2 regions of the Aminobacter sp. UC22_36 genome follow, and region 2 is predicted to be linked to the other one. Evidence: riboswitches for the same ligand, from Rfam matches in the RefSeq annotation. Region 2 holds a riboswitch; the other holds the start of a gene.

Region 1 (5,574 bases), 2.3 Mb from region 2:
CGTGTTCATGGCAAATCCATAGCTAGGAAAAACTGGGGGTGCAACTGGATTTGCGTCGTCTTGCATTGCATTACCAACTGACCGTCAATTTGTTGCGCGGCGGCGCATCAGCACCACGAAGGCCACGCCGCCGATCAGTCCGGTGACGATGCCGAGCGGCATGTCCTGCGGCGGCATTACCGTGCGGGCGACCATGTCGGCGGCAATCAGGAAAATCGCTCCGACCAGCGCCGACAGTGGCAGCACGCGGCGATAGTCGCCACCGACAAAGAAGCGCACGATGTGCGGGATCATCAGACCGACAAAGGCGATGACGCCGGAATAGGCAACGGCGCAGCCGGTCAGCAGCGCGCAGACAACGAAGACCTTGATCCGGAAGCGTCGCGCCGGGATTCCGAGTGCGGTGGCGCTTTCGTCGCCGAGCGTCATGGCATTGAGGTTGCGGGTCTGGGTCATCAGCCACATGCCGCCGACAACAAGTGCTACCAGCGGGTAGGGCAGGTGGCTCCACTGCGCCAATCCCAGCCCGCCGAGCATCCAGAAGATCGCGACATGGGCTGCCTTCGGGTCGCCGATGAAGATCAGGAGATTGCCGGCGGCGGAGATGATGAAGCTCACCGCGACGCCGGCGAGGATCAGCTGGCCGGCCGACTGGGCTCGTGTCAGGTTCGAGATCGCCAGCACCATCGCCGTCGCCGCCAGCGCGCCGGCAAAGGCGAAGGCCGGCACGGTGATGGCGCCGAACACCATGCCGGCGTGGATCAGCGCCATGATGGCGCCGAAGGCGGCACCGGATGAGACGCCGAGCAGGTGCGGATCGGCGAGCGGATTGCGTGTCACCGATTGCAGCCCCGCCCCCACCAGCGCCAGCGAAGCGCCGACAGCGGCCCCCAGGATGACGCGCGGCGCGCGCACATCCCAGACGATGTTCTCGCGGCCGCTCGACCAGGCCACCTCGACGCTTCCCGGCATCAGCTTGTTGGCAATCACACCCCACACGGTCTCGAGCGGGATCGCCACCGGGCCGACGCCAACGGCGATGACCATGCTGATGACGAGCACCAAGGCCAGCCCCGGGATCAGGGCCGGCATGGCGTGGATCAGGACGTGCCGTGGCCCGGCGACGAGGTGTCGGTGCGACACGGTCAGTCAGCCCGCATTGCGGCGGCCAGCCGCTTGATCGCGGCAATGTTGCGCGGTCCCGGCGTCGCCTCGTTGTATTCGAGCACGAAGAAGCGATTGTTCTTCACGGCGGCGATGTCCTTGAAGGCCGGGTTGCTGCGCATGAACTCGATCTTCTGCTCGGCTGTCACCTCGCCGTAATTGACGATCACCACCATGTCCGGGTTGCGCTCGATGACCGGCTCCCAGCCGATCTCGACCCAGCTCGACTCGACGTCGTCGGAGATGTTCCGGCCGCCGGCTGCCTCGATGATCGCCGTCGGCATAGCGTAGCGGCCGGCGGTGAACGGCTTCTGCTCGCCGGAATCGTAGAGGAACACGTTGATTGGCTTGTCGAGCTTGGGCAGCGACGCCTGGAAGTCGGCAAGCTCCTTCTCGTAACCTGCCACCAGCGCTTCCGCCTTCTCGCGCACGCCGAAGATCGCGCCGAGATTGGTGAGGTCGGCATACATGTCCTGAAGCGAGGACTTGTCCTTCTTCATGATGTGGATGCAGCTCTCGGTCAGCTCATAGACCGCGATGTTGAACGGGGCGAGCGTGTCGGGGGTGACGTCGCCGCCGACCTTCATGCCGTAGTTCCAGCCGGCGAAGAACAGGTCGGTGTCGACGCCGAGCAGCACTTCCTTGGTGACATATTTCGGCGCGAGCTCGGGCAATTCGCCGACGCCCTTGCGCAGGTTTTCGTCCAGCGTCTTCCAGCCGGAGATGCCGGAATAGCCGACCATATGGTCAGCGAGGCCGAGCACCAGCATCATCTCGGTCAGGTTGACGTCGTGGGACACCGCCCGCTTGGGCGCGGCCTCGAAGGTGACGTCGCGGTTGCAGCTCTTGACGGTGACGGGGAAGCCGCTGGCCGCCGCTGAGGCGCAAGTGGCAAGCAGGGCGGCGGCAATGATCGGCAGGCGCATGGAGGCTCCTTGGGTTGTTGTCAGCGTTCGAGGTGGAAGGAAAACGCGGGCGGCCGGTGACCGGATGGTCGTCGAGGATGGCGCCCACGGAAAAGCTCTGGCGGATGCGCTCGGGCGTCAGGATGTCGGCCGGCTTGCCGCAGGCGATCGCGCGGCCGGCGTCCATCACCAGCACGCGATGGGCGTGCGCCGAGGCCAGCGCCAGGTCGTGTAGGGAAACGATGACGGTGCAGCCGAGATTGCCGAGCAGTTCCAGCACTTCGAGCTGGTGGCGGATGTCGAGATGATTGGTCGGCTCGTCGAGGATCAGAAGATCCGGCCGCTGCACCAGCGCACGGGCGATCATCACGCGCTGCTTTTCGCCGCCCGAAAGCGAGCCGAAGTCGCGCGCGGCAAAAGCGGTCAAGCCGAGCAGGCCGAGTGCGGACTCGACCTTGATGTAGTCGTCGTCGCTGGTGCCGAAGCTCGTGACATGCGGGGTCAGGCCAAGCTCGACGATCTCGGCAACCGTCAGGCCGAAGTCGGAGGCGCTTTCCTGCAGTACCGTGGCGATGCGGCGGGCGCAGTCGCGCGGCTTCATCTTCCAGATGTCGGTGCCGTCGAGGCGAACCGTGCCTGCGGTGGGCCGGTGATAGCGGTAGAGGCAGCGCAGCAGGCTCGACTTGCCGGCGCCGTTGGGGCCGACGATGGCGAGCATCTCGCCAGGTGCAACCGCAAGGCTTACCGGCTCGAGGATCGGCCGGGAGGCGCGCGGCCCCCAGCTGACGCCGTCGAGTTCGAGCAGTGCCGGAGTCGTGCCTACGAGGCGACTAGCGGCGTGGACGCGATCGAGCATGCCATGTCTCCGCGATTGGGCGGAGCAGGCGAAACGATCCGGTGAGCGCGCCGGTACCAAATAGGGCAGTCGCAACCATCATCATCTCCACGGCACACCCCGGCCGGTTGAGTTAATCGGATGATGGCAGGTCTCCTGGCTTGCGGGTGATCGCGTCTCGGAGCCTTCCCAGCCGAACGGCCAGTGGCATGTTTCCGATTTGCTATCCGCTCACAGTTGCGGGGGCAGCCACGGTTTCGCGTCGAGGACGTCTCACCGTGTTCCCATTTAACCTGCTGCCCGAACCGGATAGCAGGAACCATCGCTGTCGTGGCTACAACAGCGACGGGTTGCTGACAATCGCTAAAGCGTCATGCCGCCTGCTGAATTGCATCACGCCGGTCGAGTGTGAAGGAAATGAGCGCGACGACGAAGGCGGAGAGCGCGATGGCCGCGCCGACAAGCGGCAAGTCGGCATAGCTGACGCCCATCGAGATAGCGGCGCCACCAGCCCAGGCGCCGGCGGCGTTGCCGGCGTTGAAGGCGCCCTGGTTCAAGGTTGCGGCGAGGTTCGGCGCTTCCGAGGCGGTCTCGACGACGCGCATCTGCATCGGCGGCACGATGACGAAGGTGATGACGCCCCACAGGAAGACGAGCAGGATCGCCGCCGGCGCCGAATAGCTGAGCTGGGCGAAGGCGACATGGATCGCTGCCATCACCATCAGCGCGCCGATGGCCGTCGGCATCAGTTTCCAGTCGGCCAGCTTGCCGCCGATGATGTTGCCGATGGTCATGCCGCCGCCGAAGAGCAGCAGGATCCAGGTGACCGAATCGACCGACACGCCGGTGACGTCGGTCAGGATCGGCTTGATGTAGGTGAAGACGGCAAACAGGCTGCCCGAGGCGAGTGCCGAGATGATCATGGCGAGCCATACTTGCAGCTTGCCGAGCACCTTGACCTCGCCAGCCACGCCGCCCTTGCCGGGAGGGGCGACGCCGGCCGGCACCAAAAAGGCAATGGCTGCGACCGAGAGCAGGCCGATGACGACGACGGCGAAGAAGGTGGCGCGCCAGCCATAGGCTTCGCCAAGGGCGGTGCCGCCCGGCACGCCCAAGATGTTGGCGAGCGTCAGGCCGGCGAACATCAGGGCAATCGCGCTGGCCCGCTTGTTGGCCGGCACCAGGCTTGCCGCCACCACCGAGCCGATGCCGAAAAAGGCACCGTGGCCGAAGGCGGTGATGACGCGTGCGATCATCAGCGTCCAGTAGGTCGGCGCGACGGCGCAGAGCAGGTTGCCGAGCACGAACATCATGGCGAGGCCGATCAGCACCGGCTTGCGCGGCAGCCTGGCCGTGCCGACGGCGATGATCGGGGCGCCGATGACCACGCCGAGCGCGTAGCCGGTGACAAGCAGGCCGGCGGCGGGGATCGAGACGCCGAGGTCGGCTGCGACCTCAGGCAGCAGGCCCATGATCACAAATTCGGTGGTGCCGATGCAAAAGGATGCGACGGCCAGAGCGAGGATCGGCAAGGGCATGAGCGGACTCGGGGGGAGCTGAAACGATTTAGATCTACATTTTCCTCATGTCGGGCGCGGGACAAGGCATGTTGGTGCATTGCAGCAATGCATTGGATGCATGGCAGGCATACGGCAGGCGCAGCCTCGAGGTGTTACGCCTGTTGCGCCAGGTCGCGGCGCAGGAAGTCGTAGAGCCGCTCGACCGCCGAGTTGCCGGTCTGCGGATTACGCAGGATGCCGATTTCCATGTCGGGCAGGGGCGGCAGGCCCTCGTTTTCGCCGATGATGCGCAGGCCCGGCGGCACGCTGCGCTGGGCGAGGCCGGCGACTGCGAGGCCCGCCTGGACCACGGCGATCAGGCCGAGCAGGCTGGCGCTGGAATAGGTGCAGCGAAACGACCGGTCGGCAGCGCCCAGCACCTCAAGTACGCTTTTGCGCGCAACACAGCCGGGTTCGAACAGCGCGACCGGCAATGGATCGATCTCCCAGGCGACATGGTTGGGCGAGGCGACCCAGACCAGGCGCTCGCGCTGCAGCACTTCGATCGATTGCTCGGGTCCACGCGTGACGATGGCGAGATCGAGCCGGCCGTCGGCGAAGGTCTTCACCAGCGACGTCGACTGCTCGCAGATCAATTCGACCGTCACCAGCGGATGCGCGGCGGCAAAACGCGACAGCACCGACGGCAACAGGAACGCCGCGTAATCGTCCGGCACGCCGAGGCGCACGCTGCCGGCTTCCTCGGGTCGGGTGACCGACGCCCAGGCCTCGTCGGACAGCTTCAGCAGCCGCCTGGCATAGACCAGCAGCTCCTCGCCGATGGCGTTGGGCGTCACCGCGCGCGGACTGCGGACCAAAAGCTTCCTGCCGATGGTCTGTTCCAGCCGCTGCATCTGCATGCTCACCGCCGACTGGCTGCGGCCGACCCGCGAGGCGGCATAAGAAAAGCTGCCGCTGTCGGCAACGGCGACGAAAGTCCTGAGCAGGTCGAGGTCGAGCGGCATCGCCATGGCGGTATCAGCTTTTCGAATAGAGTTTGCCAAATCTATTCGTTTGAATGAAATCGTCAATCAGGGCTTGCTTGGCCGTCGCCAAGGAAGACCAGCATGACCAACGCTTCCCGCTTTCCCGCCCTCAACCTGGCGGTCGC
Region 2 (5,574 bases):
CTTGAGGCCGCCACGCAGCTTGTTGACGACGAGTGTGGCCAAAGCCTCGCCTTCGACGTCTTCCGAGATGATGAGCAGCGGCTTGCCACTTTGCACAACGGCCTCGAGGATCGGCAGCATCGCCTGCAGATTGCCGAGCTTCTTCTCGTGGATGAGAATGTAGGGATCTTCCAGTTCGGCCCGCATCTTGTCGGCGTTGGTGACGAAGTAAGGGCTGAGATAGCCACGGTCGAACTGCATGCCTTCGACGACGTCGAGTTCGGTCTCGGCGGTCTTGGCTTCCTCGACGGTGATGACACCTTCATTGCCGACCTTGTCCATCGCCTTGGCGATCATGTCGCCGACGGTGGCATCGCCATTGGCGGCGATGGTGCCGACCTGGGCGATCTCGTCCGACGACTTGACCTTCTTGGCCCGCGCCTGGATGTCCTTGACCACGGCAGCGACAGCAAGATCGATGCCGCGCTTGAGGTCCATCGGGTTCATGCCCGCGGCCACCAGCTTGGCGCCCTCGCGCAGGATGGAGGCGGCGAGCACTGTTGCTGTCGTCGTGCCGTCGCCGGCGAGGTCGTTGGTCTTCGAGGCCACTTCGCGCACCATCTGCGCGCCCATATTCTCGAATTTGTCAGAAAGCTCGATCTCCTTGGCGACCGTGACACCGTCCTTGGTGATGCGCGGCGCACCATAGGCGCGGTCGATGATGACATTGCGGCCTTTCGGGCCGAGCGTTACCTTGACGGCGTTGTTGAGCAGTTCGACGCCACGCAACATGCGGTCGCGGGCATCGGTCGAAAATTTGATTTCCTTGGCAGACATGATTTTGGTCCAGTTCGTTCTTGAGGCGGCAGAGCCGGATCAGGCGGCTTTCTTGGCCGCTTCGCTCGTGTCGACGATGCCCATGACGTCGCCCTCTTTCATGATCAGGAGATCGGCGCCGTCGATCTTGACTTCGGTACCCGACCATTTGCCGAACAGCACGGTGTCGCCAGCCTTGACGTCGAGCGGGATCAGCTTACCGCTTTCGTCGCGCGTGCCTGGGCCAACGGCAATGACTTCGCCTTGCTGGGGCTTTTCCTTGGCATTGTCGGGAATGATGATGCCGCCTTTGGATGTGATATCGCCTTCGGCGCGCCGGATGACGACGCGGTCGTGAAGTGGTCGGAATTTCATGAAGATTCTTTCTGCAGTCGGCGCATAGGGGACCGCATCCTCTATGTACGCCCTTTGGCACTCGAATGACAGGAGTGCCAAAAATTATTCCGCAGGCGCCAGAGTATTCAAAAATAACAGGTGCCAGAGGCGCTTAAAAACCTGATTCAGTGACAAATAGCCGAGAAATTTGAATTCCGGGCTGAGAAACCTTATTTAAGGCGCAGTGGAATTTTTATTTTCCGCGCACGAAGAGGATTTCAGATATTGGATGTAGTCATGGAAAATTTTCTGGAAAAAGCTCAGTCTCGTTCGATCGAGGCACAGAAGAAGACAGCGGAGCGCAACAGCGCCATGGCCGAATATCAGTCGGAAGCAAAAGCCCGGGCCATCAAGACCGCAAAGTTGCGGGAATTGCGCTTGGCCAAGGACGAGGCTGACCGCGCCGCCGAGGCTCTGAAACCCGTAGAACCCAAGAAGAAGCGCGTAGCCCGCGCTGCAAAGTAGCAAGCGGCACCTGCCTGGCCGGACTGCCACAAACGACGCTCTAGTCTTTAAATCTACGCATCGTGCTTTCCGAAAGTTGTTTCCGATTTTCGAGCCGATGCGCTAGGCAGGATGGCCAGTCGGTCGGCGTCAGTTCGACGATGCCGGCCTTGCAACCGTCGGCAATCCTATTGTCTTATCCGACGCCCCTCCCCATATGAGCCCCATCGGCAGTCCGCCGGGAGTGAAACGCGCGTCGAGATACGATGTCGGGTTTTGCCGCGGATTGTTGAATTTGCCCTGATTGACGGCTGGCCGACCACGAATGTACCGGCGGTGTGCAAGTCTCAGGACCCAGAGGGAAGCGGGCTGGCGCCCGCTTTTTTCGTTTCTGGGGGGCTTCCTCCGGACTTAACGCCGCATCGGCGATGTCGCTCGAGCGCGAGCTTCTGTCCTTCGGCCGCGACCGCCTCGTCATCATCGTCACCCATCATCTCTTTTCGGCGCGTTCGGCCGACACGATCCGTGCTCGACGAAGGCAGGATCGTTGGTGTTGGCAGCCATGAACCCCTGAGTGCCGAGTGCTCGCTCTATCAGGCGCTGTGGCGCGACTACGTCAGGATTGATCGGCCGCCGGCGTTGAGTGGTCGAACAGGTGGAAATGATTTTTCCACCTGTTGACACGACACCAGTCAGTCATACTACATGTAGACATCGTGGTCTTCCGAGTTGATTCCAGCTCGGGAGCTAAGAGGGAAGCCGGTGAGCGATTTCGCAATGCCGGCGCTGCCCCCGCAACTGTAAGCAGTGAGTTGCTGTCGCGTAGTGCCACTGGCGCCAATGGGCGCTGGGAAGGCCAGACAGCGGTAATGACCTGTGAGCCAGGAGACCTGCCGCGATAGATTCTGAACGTCCACGGGCGGGGTGTCCGGTGGTGCGCTTGCGTTCTGCCGGCTTGCGCCGGTCGAAATCCGGCAGCGTCCGCTCGAGGCCCTTCGCCCCCAAACCATCGGGGAAGATGATGCCGGCGACCTCTACATTTCACAGCAACGGGACCGACAGGATACCGTCCGGGCTCAGCCAGAGTCCTAAGGCCGCGTCCGAACCTGGCTTCCGCGTCATCCGGCGCAACGGCTCGGTGACGCCATTCGATGCGACCAAGATCACTGTGGCGCTGACCAAGGCGTTTCTCGCCACAGAGGGCTCCGTGGCGGCGGGTTCGCGCCGCGTCCATGAGGTGGTCGAAGACATGACGGCACAGGTCGTCTCAGCCCTGACCCGGCGTGCCGACGCGGGCCGCACCTTCCACATCGAAGAAATCCAGGACCAGGTCGAACTGGCGCTGATGCGCTCGGAGCACCACAAGGTCGCCCGCGCTTATGTGCTCTACCGCGAGGAACGTGCGCGTGAGCGCGCCGCCGCCAAGGTTGTGTCGGTCGAGGTCGCCGCACCGGCGCTCCAGGTCAAGGCCGATGACGGCAGCCTGGCTCCGCTGGACGAGACGCGCCTAGCCCGTATCGTCGATGAGGCCTGCGCCGGGCTCGAGGCCGTCTCGGCGGCTGCCATCCTGGCCGAGACCAGGCGCAATCTCTATGACGGCATCACCGTGGACGAGCTTTCGCTGGCGCCGATCCTCGCCGCGCGCACGCTTGTCGAGACCGAGCCGAACTACGCCTTCGTCAGCGCCCGGCTTTTGCTGGACCGGTTGCGGCGCGAGGCGCTGAGCTTCGTCTCCGGCAGGCCGGAGCAGGCCACCCAGGCCGAAATGACCGAGCGCTACGCCTCCTATTTCCCCGCCTTCATCACCACCGGCATCAAGGCCGAATTGATCGACCCCGAACTTGGCCGTTTCGACCTTGCCAGGCTGAGTGCCGCGCTTAAACCCGAGTGCGACCTGCAGTTCCAGTATCTTGGCCTGCAGACGCTTTATGACCGTTATTTCCTGCACACCAGGGGCAAGCGTTTCGAACTGCCGCAGGCCTTCTTCATGCGCGTGGCGATGGGCCTGGCTGGGCGCGAGATCGACCGCGAGAGCCGCGCCATCGAGTTCTATGACCTGTTGTCGTCCTTCGATTTCATGGCCTCGACGCCGACGCTGTTCAATTCCGGCACGCTGCGCCCGCAATTGTCCTCCTGCTTCCTGACTACCGTCGCCGACGACCTCGACGGCATCTTCAAGGCGGTGAAGGACAATGCGCTGCTCGCCAAATATTCCGGTGGGCTCGGCAACGACTGGACCCCGGTGCGCGGCCTCGGCGCCCACATCAAGGGCACCAATGGCGAGAGCCAGGGTGTGGTGCCGTTCCTCAAGGTGGCCAACGACACGGCGATTGCCGTCAACCAGGGCGGTAAGCGCAAGGGTGCTGTCTGCGCCTATCTCGAAACCTGGCATGTCGACATCGAGGAATTCCTCGACCTCAGGAAGAACACCGGCGACGACCGTCGCCGCACCCACGACATGAACACCGCCAACTGGGTGCCGGACCTGTTCATGGAGCGCGTCGAGGCCGATGGCGCATGGACGCTGTTTTCGCCCGACGAGGTGCCCGACCTGCACGATCTCTATGGCACGGCATTCAAGGCGGCCTACGAAGCCTACGAGGTGAAGGCTCTGGCTGGTGGCATCAAGGTGTTCCGCACGGTCAAGGCGCTCGACCTGTGGCGCAAGATGCTAACCATGCTGTTTGAAACCGGGCATCCATGGATCACCTTCAAGGACCCCTGCAATATCCGTTCGCCACAAGGCCACATCGGCGTCGTGCATTCGTCGAACCTCTGCACCGAAATCACCCTCAACACCTCGAAGGACGAGGTCGCCGTCTGCAATCTCGGTTCGGTCAATCTCGCCAATCACATCGCAGCCGAAGGTCTCGACCTCGACCGTCTCGCCCGCACCGTGAAGACGGCGATGCGCATGCTCGACAATGTCATCGACATCAATTTCTACACCATCCCCGAAGCGAGGCGCTCCAACCTGCAGCATCGTCCGGTCGGCCTCGGTCTGATGGGCTTCCAGGATGCCTTGCAGGCGCTGAAGATCCCCTATGCCTCCGATCAGGCGGTGGCCTTCGCCGACGCCAGCATGGAAACGATCTCCTATAACGCGATTTCGGCGTCTTGCGACCTTGCTGCCGAGCGCGGGCGTTATCCGAGTTTTGACGGTTCGCTGTGGTCGAAGGGCATCCTGCCGATCGATTCCATCGACCTGCTGGCCAAGGCGCGCCCCGGTGTCGACATGGACCGGGCATTGACGCTCGACTGGGATGCCTTGCGCAAGCGCGTCAGGAAGACAGGCATGCGCAACTCAAACACCATGGCCATCGCGCCGACGGCGACCATCTCCAACATTTGCGGTGTCGCGCAGTCGATCGAGCCGGCCTACCAGAACCTGTTCGTCAAATCGAACATGTCCGGCGACTTCACCGTGGTCAACGCGGCACTGGTGCATGAGCTGAAGGCGCGCGGCCTTTGGGACGAGGTCATGGTCTCCGACCTCAAATATTTCGACGGCTCGATCGGCCAGATCGACCGCATCCCCGACGATCTCAAGGCGCTCTTCGCTACCGCCTTCGAGATCGACAGTGTCTGGCTGATCGAAGCGGCGTCGCGTCGGCAGAAATGGATCGACCAGGCCCAGTCGCTCAACCTCTACATCGCCAATCCGAGCGGCAAGAAGCTCGACGCGCTCTACCGTCTGGCATGGAACAAGGGCCTGAAGACGACCTACTATTTGCGCTCGCGCTCGGCCTCGCATGTCGAGAAGTCGACGCTGAAGGGCACCGACGGCAAGCTCAATTCCGTCTCCGCTGTCGCTGTTGCAGCGTCAGCCCCAATCATCGTCAACGCCGATGCCGCATGGGGCAAGGCCTGCGCCATCGACGATCCCGAATGTGAAGCCTGCCAGTAAGCGGCGATCAGGAAGAGGAACAACAAGATGCT

What was found. Region 2 has a riboswitch for cobalamin ahead of ACHMW7_RS27500 (ribonucleoside-diphosphate reductase subunit alpha). Riboswitches for the same ligand answer to the same signal wherever they lie in the genome.
Region 1: linked by a shared signal. The riboswitch ahead of ACHMW7_RS11960 (ABC transporter ATP-binding protein) and the one ahead of ACHMW7_RS27500 (ribonucleoside-diphosphate reductase subunit alpha) in region 2 are both predicted to bind cobalamin.

The regions. Positions count from the first base shown of each region.
Region 1 is NZ_CP171996.1:1,796,806-1,802,379, forward strand. It holds gene ACHMW7_RS11950 (FecCD family ABC transporter permease) at 85-1,092, opposite strand; gene ACHMW7_RS11955 (ABC transporter substrate-binding protein) at 1,146-1,964, opposite strand; gene ACHMW7_RS11960 (ABC transporter ATP-binding protein) at 1,912-2,925, opposite strand; cobalamin riboswitch at 3,033-3,243, opposite strand; gene ACHMW7_RS11965 (MFS transporter) at 3,276-4,442, opposite strand; gene ACHMW7_RS11970 (LysR substrate-binding domain-containing protein) at 4,577-5,434, opposite strand; gene ACHMW7_RS11975 (DMT family transporter) at 5,531-5,574, shown strand, end outside.
Region 2 is NZ_CP171996.1:4,903,784-4,909,357, reverse strand. It holds gene groL (chaperonin GroEL) at 1-816, opposite strand, end outside; gene ACHMW7_RS27510 (co-chaperone GroES) at 856-1,170, opposite strand; gene ACHMW7_RS27505 (hypothetical protein) at 1,429-1,656, shown strand; cobalamin riboswitch at 2,336-2,548, shown strand; gene ACHMW7_RS27500 (ribonucleoside-diphosphate reductase subunit alpha) at 2,657-5,542, shown strand; gene ACHMW7_RS27495 (ribonucleotide-diphosphate reductase subunit beta) at 5,570-5,574, shown strand, end outside.